Regions from separate parts of the Bradyrhizobium sp. G127 genome, predicted to be linked through region 1. Evidence: riboswitches for the same ligand, from Rfam matches in the RefSeq annotation. Region 1 holds a riboswitch; the other holds the start of a gene.
What was found. Region 1 has a riboswitch for cobalamin ahead of LVY71_RS08285 (ribonucleoside-diphosphate reductase subunit alpha). Riboswitches for the same ligand answer to the same signal wherever they lie in the genome.

Region 1 (9,356 bases):
TGTCCACCAGAAATTGCGTCAGGCCGTGGCGGCGGTTCTCTTTGGTCGGCTGCGAAGTGCGGAAGATCGCAAGCATGTAATCCGCGATATGCGCCGAGGTGGTCCAGATCTTGGTGCCGTTGATCAGCCAGCCGCCGTCGGTCTTGGTCGCCTTGGTCTTGGCGGCGAACAGATCGGAGCCGGAATTCGGTTCGCTCATGCCGATGGCGAAACAGACTTCGCCGCGGCAGATGCGCGGGAGAATATCCATCTTGATTCGCTCGTTCGCATATCGGAGCAGCACCGGGCCGCTCTGGCGGTCGGCGACGAAGAAGCGGCGGGTGGGCGCGTTGGCGACCCGCATCTCTTCGGTGACGACATAACGCTCCAGGAAGGTGCGCTCGTGGCCGCCGTATTTCTTCGGCCATGTCATGCCGATCCAGCCGCGCTGGCCGACGCGATGGCTGAATTCCGGAATGTCGCTGTCTTCGCGCTGCGGTTCGTGGGGATTGAAGGTGCCGGCCGCGATTTCCTCGGCGAGAAACGCGCGGACTTCGCGTCGCAGCGTCTCACACTTTTCCGGCAAACGGATCTGATCGAAACGAAGCGCTGCGGTCATTTTGTTTTTCCTTGTTCTCAGCGCGAGGCGACCAGCGGCCACAACTCGTCCGCACCGCGGGCGGCGACGAATTTGCCAAGTTCGGTGGCCCAGTAGCTTTCCTGACCGAAGTCATCGCGCCAGGCCAGCGCGCGCAAGGTGTAGCGATGCAGAATGTGCTCCATCGAGAAGCCGATGGCCCCGTGGACCTGATGCGCGATGGCGGCACTTTTCTCTGCAGCCTCTGCGCAACGGATCTTGGCGGCGGCGACCTCGAGGAAAACGCCGTCGTCGAACGACGTGCTGTCCGCGACGGAATCCGCTGCCGATCCCGCGGCGGAGACGGCGACCGCCACTTCGCCAGCGAGTTTTGCGAGATTGTGCTGCACCGCCTGGAATTTCGAAATCTGCTTCTCGAATGCGACGCGCTCGTTCGCGTAGCGCACTGTTATGTCGAGCATGGTTTCCAGCGCCCCCGCAATCTGCAGGCTGCGCAACGTTGCGCCCATCAGCATCAGCGAGGTTGGCCTCGTTCCTGCCGGCGCAGGCTTTATTGAAACCGGTTTGACGTTGTTGAAGGTCACGGTGTCCGAGGCGTCGTTGCCGAGATTTTCTCCGGCCTCAATCCGGCAGGACGCCGCTTCGACAAGCGCTATCATCGATCCCTGCGCGCCGGATGCGATCACTGCGATATATTCGACGTCGGATGCAAACGGAATACCCCGGGCGCGGCCGCTCACTGTTCCGTCCGCGTTGACCGTCATGCGATCCTGCGGCCGTGCTGGCGCGACCGTCATTTTTCCGGACGGCGAGGGAAGTCCGGCCTGCGACAGCAGCCAGCCTGCGAGCATTGTTTCGACCAGCGGAATAGAAACTGCAAACCGGCCCGCCGAGCCCGCGACGCTGAAGCCGTCTGCGAGACTGACACCGGCGCCGTTGCAGTCTTCCGGTACCCACGACAGGGGCAAACCGGCATCGCTGAGCGCGGTCCAGAGCGTTGATTTCCAGCCGTCATTCGCGGCGCTGTTGATGCTCTGCGCGTCCGCAAGATCGGTAAAAATGCGCTCGGCGGTCTCGGCGACGATATTGTCAGTCAAGCTACGATACCTTTCGGCTGCCACGGTTGTTCAACCATCAGAGACCTGCGCATTCTTTTGCCAGCGATCTTGTGACGGCGGGCTTTTTTGCAACGCAGCGTGCGTTGGGGTGGTGCGCGGTTGAGGGGCGAGAACGATGTGGCCGGAACGCTATCGCTTCGGCCGGAAGCATGTCAAATCCGATCAGTCTCCTGAAAATGTCGCGCCGGAAGTATGTTTCCGGCGCGCAAAATACTATGCATGCCCCGCATGCGCTGCACTCGCATGTGACGATAAAGGATCGAGGCCGGTCTTTCGCTTCCGGCCCAAGAGCGATACCATCGGGCCGTATCGGCGAGGGCCGGTCCATCGAATTTATCGGTCGTCTGATCGATTCACCCATCATCGACGCAAGAACGCGGCAGTTAAGGGAAACGCCATGACCAATCGCATGCAGTTTTATATCGACGGCGCCTGGGTCGACCCCGTAGTCAAGAAGTCCATCCCGGTGGTCAATCCGGCCACGGAAGAGACGATGTACGAGGTCGCGGTTGGCTCCAAGGCCGACGTCGACAAGGCTGTTGCCGCCGCCCGCCGCGCGTTTGAAACATTCTCGCAGACCAGCCGCGAAGAGCGCGTCGCGCTGCTCGAGAAGATCATCGCGGTCTACAAGACCCGGATGAAGGATGTCGGCGCCGCGATCTCCGATGAGATGGGCGCGCCGCTGCCGATGGCGGAGAAGATGCAGGCCGGCGCCGGTCTCGGTCATCTTTCCTCGACGCTTCAGGTTCTCAAGGACTATCAGTTTGAAGAGCCGATTGGCTCGGCGGTGGTCGTGCGCGAACCCGTCGGCGTGATCGGCATGATCACGCCGTGGAACTGGCCCCTCAACCAGATCGCCTGCAAGGTCGCGCCTGCGATCGCGGCGGGCTGCACCATGATCCTGAAGCCGTCGGAATTCACGCCGTCGTCCGCGCTGATCTTCGCAGAAATCCTGCATGAAGCGGGCGTGCCGAAAGGCGTGTTCAACTTGATCAATGGCCTCGGTCCCGATGTCGGCGTCGCCATGAGCGAACATCCGGGAATCGACATGATCTCATTCACCGGTTCGACCCGCGCCGGCATCGATGTCGCCAAACGCGCCGCCAACACTGTGAAGCGCGTCAGCCAGGAGCTCGGCGGCAAGTCGCCGAACATCATTCTCGACGATGCGGATTTCACCAAGGCTGTGACCGGCGGTGTGGCGCATGTCTTCAATAACTCGGGACAGTCGTGCAACGCGCCAACTCGCATGATTGTGCCGCAGGCAAAGATCAAGGAGATCGCGGCCATCGCCAAGGCCGTCGCCGACAAGACCAAGGCGGGCGATCCGCGCGCCGAGGGCACCACCATCGGTCCGGTGGTCAACCGCACGCAGTGGGACAAGATCCAGGCGCTGATCCAGAAGGGCATCGACGAAGGCGCAACGCTTGTTGCCGGCGGCGTCGGCCTTCCGGAAGGCGTCAACAAGGGCTTCTATGTGCGGCCGACGGTGTTCTCCGACGTTAACAACGACATGACGATCGCCCGCGAGGAAATCTTCGGCCCCGTCATCGTGATCATGGGCGCGAAGGATGAAGCGGACGCGGTGAAGATCGCCAACGATACGCCCTATGGTCTTGCGGGTTACGTCTCGGCCGGCACGGTCGAGCGTGCGCGCAAGGTCGGGCGTCAGCTTCGCGCCGGCAACGTCAATCTCAACGGCGTTCCAAATGAGCGCACCGCGCCGTTCGGCGGCTACAAGCAGTCGGGCAACGGCCGCGAGTGGGGCAAGTTCGGCCTCGAGGAATATCTCGAAGTGAAGGCGATCGCGGGTTTCAACGCGGCCTGAGGTTCTCCGAAACATTGCCGGCGCGGGATGTGCTCGCGCCGGCATTTCTTTTTTACCGATCCGTTGTCCGTGCCGCCGCCATCTACTTCAGTGCACCCTGAACCGTCGCCGCGATGACCCCGAGGCCCTTCGTCACATCGCCCTTGATGTGAAGCCGCAGCGCCCGCCGTCCGCGCTCCGCCAGCACGCCGAAGTCGCCGCGCGCCTGCGCCGCCTCGATCACGCCGAACGAGATCTTCTGGCCGGGCACATCGAGATCGGCGGCGCTGTCCGCCGTGATCTGCAGGAATACGCCGGTGTTCGGCCCGCCCTTGTAGGCCTGTCCCGTGGAGTGCAGGAAGCGCGGTCCGAAGCCGACGCAGGTGGCGACATGCTTGCTGTCGCGGATCGCCATGCGGACAGTCTGCATCGCTGCGATGTTGGCGGCGTCGCGGTCGAGATAGGCGAGGGCGGCTACGTAGTCGCCGGGCTGGATGCGCGCGAGATGCGCCTTCAGCCATGAGCCGAGATCGCTCCCGGCGCCCGCCTTGCTCAAGGCGTTGGCATTGGCTGCATCCGTGTAGATCGCAATTGCGCCGTCGGTGGCAACAGGCGTCTCGGCGGGCAACGCACCCGAAGTCTCAAACGCGGACGTCAGTTCGCGCGTCTTGATCTTCGCGGCTTCGACGTCGGGCTGATCGAACGGATTGATGCCCATGACCGCGCCGGCGACGGCGGTCGCGATCTCGAAGCGGAAGAATTCCTGCCCGATATGGGCCGGGCCTGTCACGGCGATGCGAATGACCGGATGGCCGGCCGCTTCCAGCGCGGCGAGCGCCGTCTCGCGTGCATTGTCCGCGTCGTCCTTCAGCCGCAGATCGATGAACACGCGATCCTTGCCGTAAGCCTCCGGCTTGCCGAGCGTCTCGCCTTCGAGCGGGATCAGCGCCTTGCCGTTCTTGCCGGTGGACTCCGCAATCAGTTGCTCGGCCCATGCGCCGAAATCCGCGATCTGCTTCGAGGCGGTGAATGTGAGCTTGTCGCGGCCATGTTTCGCGGCAGCGGCCAGCGCGAGACCGAGTTGTACGCCCGGATTTTCAGCCGGAGGAACGTCCGGACCGCAGGAGCGCACCATCGAGGCCGCAAGACCAAGAAACTCCGCCACATCGATTCCGGCCGCAGCCGCAGGCACGAGACCGAACGGCGACAATACCGAGTAACGGCCGCCGATGGCCGGTTCGCCGTGAAAAGTCTGGGCGAAGCCTCGCGCGGCCGCGACTTTCTCCAGCGACGAGCCGGGATCGGTGACGGCGACAAACCGCTCGCCTGCATTGGCTCCGGCGCGCACGAAGAAATAGTCCATCAGCGCATTCGGCTCGGTGGTGCCGCCCGACTTGCTCGATACGATAAACAATGTGGTGTCGAGCTTGATCGCCGCTTCGGTGCGGCGAACCTGCGCGGGATCGGTGGAGTCAAGAATGCGCAGCTTCGGAAAGCCTGCGCTCTGACCGAAGGTCTCGGCGAGCACTTCCGGTCCGAGGCTCGAACCGCCCATGCCGAGCACGACGACATCGGTGAACGCCTTGCTTTTCACCCAGCCGGAGAAAGCGACATAGCGCGCCGCCTGTTCCTTGTCCTGCTCGCGTGCGACCACGTCGAGCCATCCGAGCCATTTGTTTTCATCGCTGCCGGTCCAGACCGATGCATCGCGTCGCCACAGCGCGCGAATGGTGCCGTTCGCGCGCCAGGCTTCCGACAGCGCCTTTGCATCCTTCTCGATCTCGGGTGCGAGCTTGATCGTTTGGGTGTCGATACGGCTTGCGAGGATCGCGGCGCGCTTGGAGGCAACCGCGCCCAGCAGCTTGTCGAAGGCCTCGGCGAACAGCTTGACGCCGTCATCGACCAGCGCGTCTGTGATGCTATCGAGCGAAATGCCGCTCTTCGCGAGATCGGCCAGCACGCGTTCGGCATCGGCGATATTTTCCTCAAGGCTGTCGCGCGGTGTGCCGTGATCGCGAAAGGCATCGAGGGTGGCGGGGGGCACGGTGTTGACCGTGTCGCGGCCGATCAGTTCTTCGATGTAGAGCACATCGCTATAGGCCTTGTTTTTCGTGCCGGTCGAGGCCCACAGCAGGCGCTGCACCTGCGCGCCGTTGGCGGCGAGCTTCTTCCAGCGCGCGCTGGCGGTGACCTTCTTATAGTGCTGATAGGCGAGTCTCGCGTTGGCGATCGCCACCTTGCCCTTCAGCGTTTCCAGCTTTGCCTTTTCATCACCGCTTGCCGCCGCGATCTTGCTGTCCAGCTGATTGTCCACCGCGGTATCGATGCGGCTGATGAAGAAGCTTGCCACGCTGGCGATGCGTTTCGGGTCGCCGCCGCCTGCCACCAAGGCCTCGATGCCGGAGATATAGGCTTCGAGCACCTCCGCATACATGTTCTGCGAGAACAGCAGGGTGACGTTGATGCTGATGCCCTGGGAGATCAGTTCCCGGATCGCCGGGATGCCCGCGTGCGTGGCCGGCACCTTCACCATCAGGTTGTCGCGCCCGACGGCCGCCCACAGCCGCTGCGCCTCGGCGATGGTGCCTTCGGTATCGTGCGCGAGATAAGGCGAGACCTCGAGGCTGACATAGCCGTCCGCGCCCTGAAGTTCGTCATAGACGGGGCGCAGCGCGTCTGCCGCGCGCTGGATGTCTTCCACCGCGAGCGCTTCATAGAGATCGCCCACCGGGCGGTCGCGCTCCCGCAGCAGCGCCGACACGGCGCTGTCATATTCATCGCTGCCGCCGATAGCCTTCTCGAAAATCGACGGATTGGATGTGACCCCGCGCACGCCATCCTGATCGACCAGTGCTCTGAGTTCGCCATCGGCAATGAATCCGCGGGCGAGGAAGTCGAGCCAGATCGCCTGGCCGTGACGGGTGAGGGCTTTGACTGGATTCATGATCGCCGTTCTGTTCGACATCGAGGTTGGAAGGGCAGTGGAGACCTTGTCTGCCGCAAAATGGCGCGTTTTCAAAATGGTCTTTTTGGGGCCTGAGGCGATACGCGCGGCGGCTCGCAACGGGCACGCGTGTTCGGCTCGCGCGATGATAGACGCGCGAGGATGGCTTTTGTTCTCCCCTCACATGCGCGCGCGAGGCCTGCCTCGTTCGCGCCCCTTAAAGAGGAGGGGCATGGAGCGCCGCGAGGCGCACTTTGTCTTGTCTCGCTTCCGGCATCCGCTTGCGAGGCGAATGGTGATCCGGAAGCGCATCGCCTTGCGGCGCTCCATTGCGGCGATTTCGGGCGTGAGGACCGCACTTCCGGGTCAGGACGGGCGCGGCGCGCCTTGATCCGGCGGGATTTCTCCGCCTTCATCCTGTCCTCGTCCAGCCGCTGACGGCAGAGCCACGTAGTTGGCCCGGACGGTGACCCCCGGCCTCCCGGACGTGTGGGTGCGAATCCACATCGCGCAGGCGCCGCATCCTGCTCCGCTTAACGAACGCCCTCTAGAAAGCGCCCCTCACGAACAGGACGATGCGGATTATAATCCTATATTGCGGCCGTGTCAAATCAGAATCGAACTATAGTTCTGCGCGTCGCGGCGGTTCCGATTGCCGCGGGAACATATGCCGAAAAAGGGGATGGCATGTCGAAATCCCTGCCGATATGTTGCGCGAGATCGGCCTCACGCCAGCACTTGCCAGCCGTCTGCTCGCCTCAAGGATCAAACCCAGATGATGATTCGTTCGCTCTTCGCCGCGCTCTCTCTTGCCACCATGATTTGCACGAATATCGCGCCTGCCAGCGCGCAGGATGTCGCCGCCGGCGAGAAGTCCTTCGCCAAGTGCCGCGCCTGTCATCAGATTGGCGAAAACGCCAAGAACCTGGTCGGTCCCGAATTGAATGGATTGTTCGGCCGCCATTCCGGCAGCGTCGCGGGCTATAATTATTCCGAAGCCAACAAGAAGTCCGGCATCACCTGGGACGAAGCGGTGTTCGCCGAATACATCAAGGACCCCAAGGCCAAGATCCCCGGCACCAAGATGGCATTCGCCGGCATCAAGAAGGACGAGGAGATCAAGGATCTCACGGCGTTCCTCAAGCAGTTCGGCGCCGACGGGAAGAAGAAGTAATTTTCTTTCTGCGCGCGTTCACTCCCGCACAAGCTGAATGGAAAATGTCCCACCCGCCGGAGCGCGAAGCACCGGCGTCGCGCACGTGGGCAGCGAGTGAATGCGATTCGTGACCATCACGCGCTTGCGCACAGGACGGCGTCTTGCGCGCGAGGCGCTCGCCGAAAAAAATGTTGCGACGATTTCCCGGCTTATTCCGCCGTGTCTTGTTGTTTGCACCGTTTTCCACATTGTCCCCCGCTTGACTTCCCGTCGCAAAGCGCACCAGATGTAGGCGTCACGGTTCTACAAAGCCGCAAGGCCTAGTAGCGAAGATGGGAAGCCGGTGAATTGCATGGTGATGCAGTAAATCCGGCGCTGCCCCCGCAACTGTAAGCAGTGAGTTGATTTCGACAGATGTCACTGGTGCGGCCTCCGCATCGGGAAGACTGAAATCAACGTCAGAGCTGTGAGCCAGGAGACCTGCCGCGACACCAGAACGTCCACGGGCGGGGTGTCCGGCGGTCGCTTGCAGCATTGCCGGCGCATGTCGGCCGTCATGCAGCGCCCTTTCGGCCCAAGCCCCCAGAAAATTGCAACATGCACGGGGTCTGCCGATGTCTCTCACTCTCGATCGCGAAGCCGCAAAGTCCGCTCCTCTATTTCAGTTCCGGCCTGAAACCCTTGCGGCGGCTTCAGCCAGCGAACCGCCGTTCCAGATCATCCGCCGCAACGGCACGGTCTCGCCGTTCGATGCCGGCAAGATCTCGGTCGCGATGACGAAAGCCTTCCTCGCGGTCGAGGGGCATACGGCCGCCGCGTCGCGCCGCATTCACGAGGTCATCGAGCAATTGACGAACGAGGTGGTGAGTGCGCTGACCCGCAGGGCGGGCGAGGGCCGCACCTTTCACATCGAAGACGTGCAGGATCAGGTCGAACTGGCGCTGATGCGCTCCGAGCATCACAAGGTCGCACGCGCCTATGTGCTGTATCGCGAGCAGCGCGCCCGTCAGCGCGCCGCGGAAGCAGTTCCAGTTTCATCAGCCGTCGCCGCCGAGCCTCTGCTGCATGTCACGTTGCGGGATGGCTCGCGCGCGCCGCTCGATGTGGGACGGCTCGCTCATATCATCGACGAAGCCTGCGCCGGCCTCGATGGCGTGCTGGCCGCGCCGGTGTTGGCCGAAACCCGCCGCAATCTCTACGACGGCATCAGCCAGGACGAACTCGCGCTCGCGGGCATCATGGCGGCGCGCACGCTGGTGGAGCAGGAGCCCAACTACGCCTATGTCAGCGCGCGTCTCCTGCTCGACAAGCTGCGCACGGAAGTTCTTTCGTTCGTCCATGCGACCCCGATCAGCGCATCGCAGGCAGACATGGCGACACGCTATGCCGAGTATTTCCCGGCCTATGTCAAAAACGGAATCGAAGCCGAACTGCTCGATCCCGAACTGGCGCGCTACGACCTCAAGCGGATCGCCGCCGCATTGAAACCCGAGCGCGACCTGTCGTTCCAGTTTCTCGGCTTGCAGACGCTGTACGACCGCTATTTCCTGCACAATGACGGCAACCGCATCGAGCTGCCGCAGGCGTTCTTCATGCGCGTGGCGATGGGACTCGCCATTCGTGAGATCGACCGCGAGGCGCGGGCGATCGAGTTCTATAATCTGCTGTCGTCGTTCGACTTCATGGCCTCCACCCCGACATTGTTCAATTCCGGCACGCTGCGGCCGCAGCTGTCGTCCTGCTTCCTCACCACG
Region 2 (9,356 bases), on a different contig from region 1:
CGCCGTGCTCGGCGCGCGGACGCTGCTGGCGCTGCCGTCGCACACGGTGGACATCGCCATCGGCGTGTTTCTGATTGCGATGATTCCGCTGCGGCGGTGGCTTGCGGCGCGCAACTTCACACTGCCGCTGTGGTCGATGGCGGTAGTGGGCGCCGCCGCCGGTTATCTCACCGGCATCGTCGCTTCGACCGGGCCGATGACGGTGCCGATCTTCATGTCCTATGGCCTCGTGAAAGGCGCGCTGCTCGGCACCGAAGCCGCCAGTTCATTGGCGATCTATATCAGCAAGGCGCTGACGTTCCGGCGCTTCGATGCGTTGCCGTTCGACATCCTGCTCAAGGGGCTCATCGCCGGATCGTCGCTGTTCGCAGGCGCATTCGTCGCCAAGCGTTTCGTGCTGCGGCTCGATCCCGAGTCATTCCGTCTGCTGATGGATGGTCTGATGCTGGTCGCCGGCTTGTCGATGCTCTGGAGCGCATTTCAAGGCTGAGGTTTTGATTCAGCTTTGAGTCGGATGTCCTTGTTGGGACTCATCTTGACGTTGAATCTTTTGCGTGAAGTTCCGGGGATTCAGCGCGCGCGTCAGCCCCGCGCTGGCGCCGTCGCCGAGGTTAACAAAACCTCAATGAACGCAGACGGTTATGGTGAACGTTTTCTTAAGTGTCATGGTTTACGTTTTCTGACAGTGGCGTCGCGTCGCGGTGCCTTGGCATGTTGCGTAAGCCGGAACACCCATGATCGTTCGGCAGTTCATTACCTGGGTTCGCACTGCTCCCGCGGGGGAGCGCGCAGAAGCGACGCGGTGTCTGGCTCGCGCCTGGCTCGTTTCCGATCTGTCGGAGGATGATCGCGCCGCCGCTGAAGGTGCGCTGTTGATGCTTCTCGACGATGCCTCCCCGCTGGTCCGGCAAGCGATGGCCGAGGTCTTCGCCCATGCCGTCGATGCGCCGCCCGCGATTATCGCCGCGCTGGCTGTCGATCAGGCTTCGGTGGCCATGCCGATCCTTGAGCACTCGCCGCTGCTGCTCGACGCCGATCTTGTGGACATGGTTGCGACCGGAAATTCCGAAACACAATGCGCCATTGCGCGCCGCTCCGATCTGCCTGCCTCGGTCTGTGCGGCGATCGCCGAAGTCGGGTGCGCCGCGGCGACACTCGAGCTGATCGAAAATCCGATTGCCGAACTGGTGCCATTTTCACTGACCCGCATCGCCGACCGGCACGGGCATCTTGCCGCGATCCGCGAGTCGCTGCTGATGCTGAACGATCTGCCGGCCGCGATCCGGCTGATGCTTGCGGAAAAACTGTCCAATACGCTCACGCAGTTCGTCGCAGGGCGCGCGTGGCTGAACCCGGATCGCGCGCTGCGCGTTGCGGTCGAAGCGATGGAGCGTGCCACGGTCAACATCGCGGCGCAGACGCGCGGCGAGGAGATGACCGCGCTGATCCGGCATTTGCGCTCGGTCGGCCAACTCAATACCGGTTTGATCCTGCGCGCGCTGTTATCCGGCAATACCGACTTGTTCGAGGAATCGCTGGTGGAGCTGTCCGGCCTGCCGCGCAGCCGGGTCGCGGCGATCGTGCACGATCGCGGCGGCATCAGTCTGAAAGCGCTGCTTGCGAAAGCGGGTCTTCCGGAATCGACGCATTCGGCCTTTCGCGCCGCGCTCGAAGCCAGCCACGAGATCGGATTTGTCGGCTCGGTGGGCGGTGCGACGCGGCTGCGCCGGCGGATGGTCGAGCGCGTGCTGACCCATTGCGAAACCGCGGAGACAGTGGCCGAGCCGCTGCTCATCCTGCTGCGACGCTTTGCGACGGAATCCGCGCGCGAGGAAGCGCGACTGTATTGTGATGAACTCGCCGCCGATGATTTTATCGATACGCTGAACGCTCACGTCGCTTTCGAGCAGATCGACTACGAGGACGCGTATCAGGACGACACCGGCGCCGATGACTACGTAGCGACCGATGAATACGCGCAGGCCGATGAGTATGCAGAGGTTGACGATTACGCAGAGGCGACTGGGTACGTCGAACGCGGCTACCGTGAAAACGACTACGGTTATGACGACCGGCTGATCGCGGCGTAGTGTTTCAATAACCGACGCATTTATCCAAAAATTATGAATCGTCATCCTGAGATGCGAGCCGCGTTTGCGGCGAGCCTCGAAGGATGACTGATCAGAATAACGCCGTCGCCCTTCGAGGCCCAGCCGTTCGAAGAACGGCGTTCTTTCGAACGCCTATTGCTTCGCTACGGTACCTCAGGGTGACGGCGAGTTAGGATCGGGACGACATCGCGGGTGTGTCAGTTTTCCGGCACGATGCTTGGCGCAAGCACCGCTTCGAGATGCTCGGGCCGGTCGCGGTTGGCGTGGATGAGAAATTCATCCGCCACGCCGCGCAGGCGCTTGCTCAGTTCGTCCGCCATGCCGAGGGCATCGATCCGGGATTGCTCGCGGAAGATGGCAAGGATGGCGTTGACGTGATGCAGCACCAGTTCGCCTGGCACCTTCGCCAGATCCGGCGCGTGTTCGATGATCCGGCACAGGCTTTCCGCGGCGGCGGCGGCCGTGGGATAGCCGAAGGTCGCCGCGCCACCCTTGATGTCATGGGCCGCGCGGAACAGTTCTTCGTGATTCTGGCCGTTCAGTCCGTCACGCTGGATCGCTGCGTAGGCTGCGCTCAGCCGTTCGCACTCCACCTGCATCCAGTTGTTGAACTCGCCGGCAAGACCGGCAAGAGCCTGCTCGGCGCGCGCGACGGGATCGTCGATCTCGTTTTCTTCGGCATATCGCACCATCTTTCGTAGCGGATTCGGCTGCGAGATGACCTGATGGTCCGCGAAGGTATCGACCTTGACGTCGGTGGGCGGCTTGCGGGCCATGATTGTCCTAACTTCCGGAACGGGCTTTTTCGAGCAGCGACGGCTGCTGCATGATTTCGACTTTTCCGCCCACACGGCGTTCGACGCCGATGTAGGTATTATTGGTGTTGCGGCGGCGATCCGGCCCGAAATAGTTCTTGGTCTTGATGAAGGGGCGGGGGTTGGCCACGACGTTGAGGATGCGCTGATAAAGCCCTTTGGCGGAGATCGGCTTGGCGAGAAATTCGGTGACGCCGGCGTCGCGCGCCACCATGACGCGGCGCTTCTCGGAATGGCCGGTCAGCATGATGATCGGGGCGTAAGGATTGCCTGCGGCTTCCGGTTGGCGGATCATTTGCGCAAGCTCCAGCCCGTCGAAGATCGGCATCGACCAGTCGGTGATGACGATGTCCGGGACATAGTGGGAGAACATTTCCAGCGCGGTGGCGCCATCCTCAGCCTCGTAGACTTCGCGCGCGCCGAACGAATGCAGCAGCGTACGCAGGATGCGTCGCATATGCGCATTGTCGTCACAGACGAGAAACCGCAGCTTGTTGAAATCGATAATGAACATGCGCAGCCCGAGGTGGCGCACCTGACGCCAGGTACACCGCGCGTTAACTATATGCAGCCGCCGTTAATGAATGGTTATCCAAGCCGGACCGGGGCCCTGGATCAGAACCCGAACTGCTCGCTCAGGATGCGCTCTTCCAGGCTGTGGCCGGGGTCGAACAGCATGCGGATCGAAATGGTCTTGTCCGCTATGATTTCGACGCGCTTGACGTCGCGCGCCTCGTCGTGGTCGGCGACGGCCGCGACCGGCCGCTTGTCGCTTTCGAGCACCTCGAACACAACGAACGCGGTATTGGGCAGCAGCGCGCCGCGCCAGCGGCGAGGGCGGAACGGGCTGATCGGCGTCAGCGCGAACAGCGCGGCGTTGATCGGCAGGATCGGACCCTGCGCCGAGAGATTGTAGGCCGTGGACCCCGCGGGGGTCGCCACCATGATTCCGTCGGCGATCAGTTCGGCCATCCGCTCGTGCTCGTCGACCAGAATCCGCAGGCGAGCGGCCTGATGGCTCTGCCGGAACAGCGAGACCTCGTTGATGGCGTGGTGGATATGCACCTTGCCGTGAATGTCGGTGGCGCGCATCAGCAGCGGATTGATCACGGTCAGCCGCGCATCTTCCAGCCGTTCGATCAGCGAGTGCTGGCTGAACTCGTTCATGAGAAAGCCGACGGTGCCGCGATGCATCCCGTAGATCGGGATGCCGGAACGCATGTGCTGGTGCAGGGTTTGCAGCATCAGGCCGTCGCCGCCAAGCGCCACGACCACGTCGGCATCCTCCGCCGGCCGGTTGCCGTGCACGGCGACGAGCTGGGCGAGGGCCTGCTGGGCCTCCGTGCTTGGACCCGCCACGAAGGCGATCCGCTGATATTTCCTCGGCGTCGTCATGGCGATCGGTCAGCCCCGGTAGGCAGCATCAAGAGTGATCCTGCGCGGGCTTCGTCTATACGAGGTTTTCGAGGCTTGTCGAGGCGCGAAGAGGCCAGGCAAAACAGCCCCGCGCGGCCGGTATCCGGTCCGCGGGGCCTATTCTGTCAGTTAACCACAAAAGTGCGGTTGACGCTGTGTCAGTCAAGAACCGGCACTGGGCATCCGCAGGATGGCGGTCAGTACGATGTCCGACCGTTCGCCAGCGCGGAGGCCAGCGACTGGTATTCGACGCTATTGCGGCCGGCGAGGGCTTCGATTTTGCCGAGGTGAACCTTCGCCTGCTCGCGATTGCCCTGTTCGACCTGCCACAGGCCGTAATACTGCCAGGTGCGGACATGGTTCGGGTCGGCCTTCAGCGCGCGCTCGTACCAGACGCTGGCCAGTTCGTAGTTTCCGAGCTTGCGATAGGAGTAGCCGATCAGGTTGGCGACGTCGGCCCGGTCGTCCTCGCCCAGCGCCTTGAGCTGCGGAATGGCGGCGGCGTAGTCGTTGTTTTCATAGATCGTGGCATAGGCCGCGCGATAGCCCTTGAGAAACGCCGGATCATCGAGTGACGATTTCTTGTCACTTTTCTTCTCACTTTTCTTGCTCTTGGACGGAGGCGAAGATTTGGTTTCCGATGCGGGCGGGGGCGACGGTGTATCCGAGCCTGCCGCTAACGCTGAATCCAACACCGGTGCCCCGACGAATGCCGAAACAAGAAGCACCAAGGGTATCTGCCTGATCGCGAAGATGCGCATGTTGACTCTCCCGTTGATCGACTGGGCCGATCCTATACCGCCTCTACGTCCCAAACACCGGGCGGTTTCAAACATTCCCGTGATGCGCGTCATATTTCCGGCTGCCTTGGATCGCTCCGGACATGGCCAAACTTTCATCCAGATGAACGAAAGCCGCAGTCGCGCTTCAGATTGAGTTCAGCGCGCCGGACCTAGGGTTGTTTCCGACGATCGCTGCCCCGGCCACACCGGCGGTCGCATGAAACAGGAGAAACCCATGCTGAAGATCTTTTCCGCCGCGCTGATTGCGACCTCGGTCCTTGCTGCGCCTGCGATGGCAGCCACCGTCATCAAGACCGAACGCGGCCCGGTCACCAAGACCATCGTCGTCAAGCCGTCGGTCGCGAAGGCTCACGCCCAGGTCGTTGTAGTGAAGAAGCATCGCCATCATCGCCGCCCGGTGGTCCATACCCACCGTCATGGCCACGGCCACAAGGTCGTGATCGTGAAGAAGCATCGTCACTTCTGATTGCGACCGATCGCTCCTGATATTTCCCTGGGCCGCTATTGCATAGCCCCCGCATCGAAGCGGTTCATGGAAAGAAGAACGGCCCGCGGTCATCGTGAGATGAGTGCGGGCCGGGCTGTTTGGCGTACCTTGAAGATTCAAGTTTCTATCAGAATGTCACGCCCGCCTTGAGCATGTAGACACGGCCGGGCAGCGGATAAGCGCTGTAGTTGCCGCTCGTGAACTGGCTGGCGATGGCGTAATCGTAGTAAAGCGTATCGAAGACGTTGATGACCGAAGCCGACCAGAAGAACCGGTCGTACTGACCGCTCAGTTTCAGGTCCAGCGTCGCATTGGCCGGAATGAGCGCCTGATTGTTGCGCTGGTCGTTGTCCATGCGCCGTGCCCCCCAGAAGCGCACGTTTGCGTCGATCACTGCATATTTTTGCCAGACATCCCAGGTTGCGCCGAGATTGCCGCTGACGCGCGACACCAGCGGAACGTCGTTCCCGGTGAACTGGCCTTCCTCGAACACCGCGCGTGTGTAGGCGACACCGCCGCGCAAGCGTACCGTGTCCGTGACGGCGAGAGAAAAGCTGGTTTCGCTCCCGTAGCGATGGGTCGGGTCGAGATTGAGATTGTATCCAAGGAACGGGTTGAAATGGATCTCGTTCTTCAGGTGCATGTCGTAGATGCTGGACTGAAGCTCGAACCGTCCAGCGCGCACACGGATGCCGCCCTCGACGTCGTATGATGTCTGCGTCTTCAAGGCGAAGTTGCTGGGTATCGGATTGAAGAATGGATCGAGATGCGGTCCGGCTGCCACCCGCTCGTCCACGTTGGGCGTACGAAAAGCTCGAGCAGCGCGGCCGAAAACAGCAAAGCTGTCGGTGAAGCGATGTTCAAGGCCGATGTGCAAGGCATGCTGGGTTTCGCTGGAGTTCAGCGGAGCATCCTGCGCGCTGGCATAGAACGGTTGTGTCGGTGCGGTGGGATCGTAGCGATCCGTTGCGCTGATGCTGACGTTCTGAATGCGGGCGCCATAGGATAAATCGGTGGTCGGGAGAACGCCGATGGTTTGTTGCCAGTAGCCTGCAACAGTGCGTTGTGACAGATCGTAAGCGTGGATCGGGGCAAGGCCCTTCGCCTTGCTGCGATCGGAGTCGTAAGTTGCGTCGTAATAATCGATGCCGGTCAAAATGTTCGATCGCAGGCCGAAGATGTCATTCTTGATGTTCAGGCGCGGCGTGATCGACCAGGTCGTCAGGGTGCTGTCGACATAGTTGTCGGCGAAGGTCCCGAAAAACGATCCCTGCTGCAATTTGTGGCGGACGCCGCCGTCGACGATTAGTTCGGCCCCATTCCAGAGCGTCTTGGTGAACCCGGCTGTTGCGTTGGCGCCTTGCTTGTCGCCGAAGTCGAACGGTGTCGCGGCACCGCGCCTGTTGGTGGCAAGTTCGTTGATGAGGGGGGTGACCAGTCTGCCACCAGGGAGGCCGATATGCTGGTCGTCGCCCGACAGGTTCAGGAATGCGCTGAAATCCGGCGTGGTGTAGCGGACCTCGCCGACGGCGTTGCGCTGATCGGTAGCATTGTTGACGCGATAACCGTCCGACTTGAAGGCATTGGCGAATGCTGCCGACGACCACGGGCCGTGATTGGTGGTGAGGGAGACGTTGCCTTGGCTCGAATTGAACGAGCCCACACCGCCTTCGACCCGCATCTGGATCGGCTTGCCGACGCTCGCCCCGGTTTTTGTGATGACGTTGATAACGCCGCCGACGGCGTTATCGCCGTAAAGCACCGCGCCGCTGTTGCCTTTCGTCACTTCGATGCGTTCGATCGACTGGAGAGGGATTGTCGAGAGATCGACGCCCGCAAGGTCGAGATCGTTGATGCGACGACCGTTGATAAGAATGAGCGTATTCGCCGTTGCGAACGCGCCGAATCCTCGGACATCGACAGTGGTGCCTGCGCCATTCACACCGCCGAACAGACTTTGCAGTTGAATGCCAGGCACGGTCGCCAGCACGTCCTGAACGGTCTGGCCTGGCGAACGCGCGATGTCCTCCGCGGTGATGACCGATGTCGATGCGCCGACAATGCCGCCAGAAATGCGGCTCGCATCGACGTTGACGGGCGGCAACGATGTTGCCTCCTGCGCGAGGGCGGGTGTTATCAGCGCTGTGCCCGCAAGGCACGCCGCCGCGAATGAAAGGCGTAGTTTCGCCGTTGGAGAATATCTAGAAAACAGAATCATGTTGTTGTCCCGCCGATGCATGTGATCGCGGAGACGCGGTGAGAACACGCGCAGGCATGACGGTGCACGGCGAGCGAATGCCGCCGGGCCTGACATCATGACTGAGGAAACGGGCCATCGGCCGAACCTCCGCAACAGTTACGTCACGTCACCGCTGCGGAATGCCGCCCCTTCGCACGCCCCGTGCGACGGAAGGATGACCGGTACAGGCAGGTCTCCTGGCTCGCGGATCGTCGCCGTTGCCCGCCTTCCCATGCTTGGCTGGTCAGCCTTCGCTCAGTGGCATATTGGACAACGGCTCACCGCTGACAGTTGCGGGGGCAGCTTCGGAATAGCCGTGTAAACACGGCGGCACCGAATTCCCTATTGGCCAGCTTACGCTGGCACCTGTGCCGTTGTTCCAATCAAGCGGCGGAGGCTTGCCTTGTCAATGCCGCAATGTCTAAGAAACCAGTGGCACACCCATGGTCACGGACTTCATCCGGATGCGTTGCAAATTGGTGACATATATACGGAGCGCCGCGGTCCTGCTCGCGCTGGGCGTCGGCGGATGCGCCTGGACTGGTGGCAACGACAATCTGTCCTACACCGCGGATCGCGGCATCGATGATCAGAAATATCCTGCGAATTACCGCCCGGAACTGCTAGCCTTCCTGCGCACATATCTGAACGATCCGCGCGGCGTGCGCGAGGCCGTCATCGCCGAGCCTGCGCAGAAGAAAGTCGGCGGGCGCCTGCGTTATGTGGTTTGCCTGCGCTTCAACGCGCGAGGCAGCGGCGGCGCTTATGCCGGCGTGAAGGAGCGTGCCGCGATGTATATCGACGGACGATTCGACCGGATGATTGAAGATGCCGGAGAGTTATGCGAGGGCGCGACTTACGCTGCATTTCCGGAGATGGAAAAGCTGATGCGCTGAATGGCGGCCTGACTGCGAGTGCAGGCTGAGGGAAATGACATGACCTTGAAATCGGCGGGACGCCTTATCCTGTGTCTGCTGCTGTGTGTCGGTATCGGCATTCTCGGATCGATCGTGACGCGACCGGAAATTCCGGTGTGGTATGCCGGGCTGGCCAAGCCATGGTGGACGCCGCCACCGGCGGTCTTTCCGGTCGCCTGGACCATTCTCTATATCTTGATAGCAGTGAGCCTGTGGCGGCTGTGGGATCGCGCAGCGCCGTCCCCTGCGCGTGCATCTGCGATCACATGGTTCATGATTCAGCTTGCGCTGAACGCGGCATGGTCGCCGGTGTTCTTCGGCTGGCACGGCACGCGAACCGCGCTGGTCACTATCATTGCGCTCTTGATCGCCATCGTCATGACAATGATTGCGGCGTCGCGGGCGGACAAACCCGCCGCATGGCTGCTCACGCCATATCTGGCATGGATCGCCTATGCGACCACGCTCAATGCAGGCGTGGTCGCGATGAACTGAACGTTACCCTTACGAGAAGTGTTGCACGATGGCCTCGAAGCCGCGTCGCCATGCGCGATAATTCTCGACTTCG

Region 2: another riboswitch for cobalamin. It lies ahead of LVY71_RS15455 (TonB-dependent receptor); the one in region 1 lies ahead of LVY71_RS08285 (ribonucleoside-diphosphate reductase subunit alpha).

What each region holds. Positions count from the first base shown of each region.
Region 1 covers NZ_JAKFGN010000001.1:1,725,487-1,734,842, forward strand. Annotated here, with positions in the region: gene LVY71_RS08260 (acyl-CoA dehydrogenase family protein) at 1-598, opposite strand, end outside; gene LVY71_RS08265 (acyl-CoA dehydrogenase family protein) at 616-1,674, opposite strand; gene LVY71_RS08270 (aldehyde dehydrogenase family protein) at 2,093-3,523, shown strand; gene LVY71_RS08275 (bifunctional transaldolase/phosoglucose isomerase) at 3,606-6,446, opposite strand; gene LVY71_RS08280 (c-type cytochrome) at 7,222-7,620, shown strand; cobalamin riboswitch at 7,884-8,104, shown strand; gene LVY71_RS08285 (ribonucleoside-diphosphate reductase subunit alpha) at 8,217-9,356, shown strand, end outside.
Region 2 covers NZ_JAKFGN010000002.1:721,668-731,023, reverse strand. Annotated here, with positions in the region: gene LVY71_RS15490 (sulfite exporter TauE/SafE family protein) at 1-490, shown strand, start outside; gene LVY71_RS15485 (DUF2336 domain-containing protein) at 735-2,090, shown strand; gene LVY71_RS15480 (Hpt domain-containing protein) at 2,309-2,887, opposite strand; gene LVY71_RS15475 (response regulator) at 2,895-3,440, opposite strand; gene LVY71_RS15470 (NAD kinase) at 3,542-4,321, opposite strand; gene LVY71_RS15465 (tetratricopeptide repeat protein) at 4,540-5,103, opposite strand; gene LVY71_RS15460 (His-rich protein BRANT) at 5,360-5,611, shown strand; gene LVY71_RS15455 (TonB-dependent receptor) at 5,760-7,850, opposite strand; cobalamin riboswitch at 8,042-8,256, opposite strand; gene LVY71_RS15450 (hypothetical protein) at 8,351-8,767, shown strand; gene LVY71_RS15445 (TspO/MBR family protein) at 8,807-9,283, shown strand; gene LVY71_RS15440 (serine hydrolase domain-containing protein) at 9,293-9,356, opposite strand, start outside.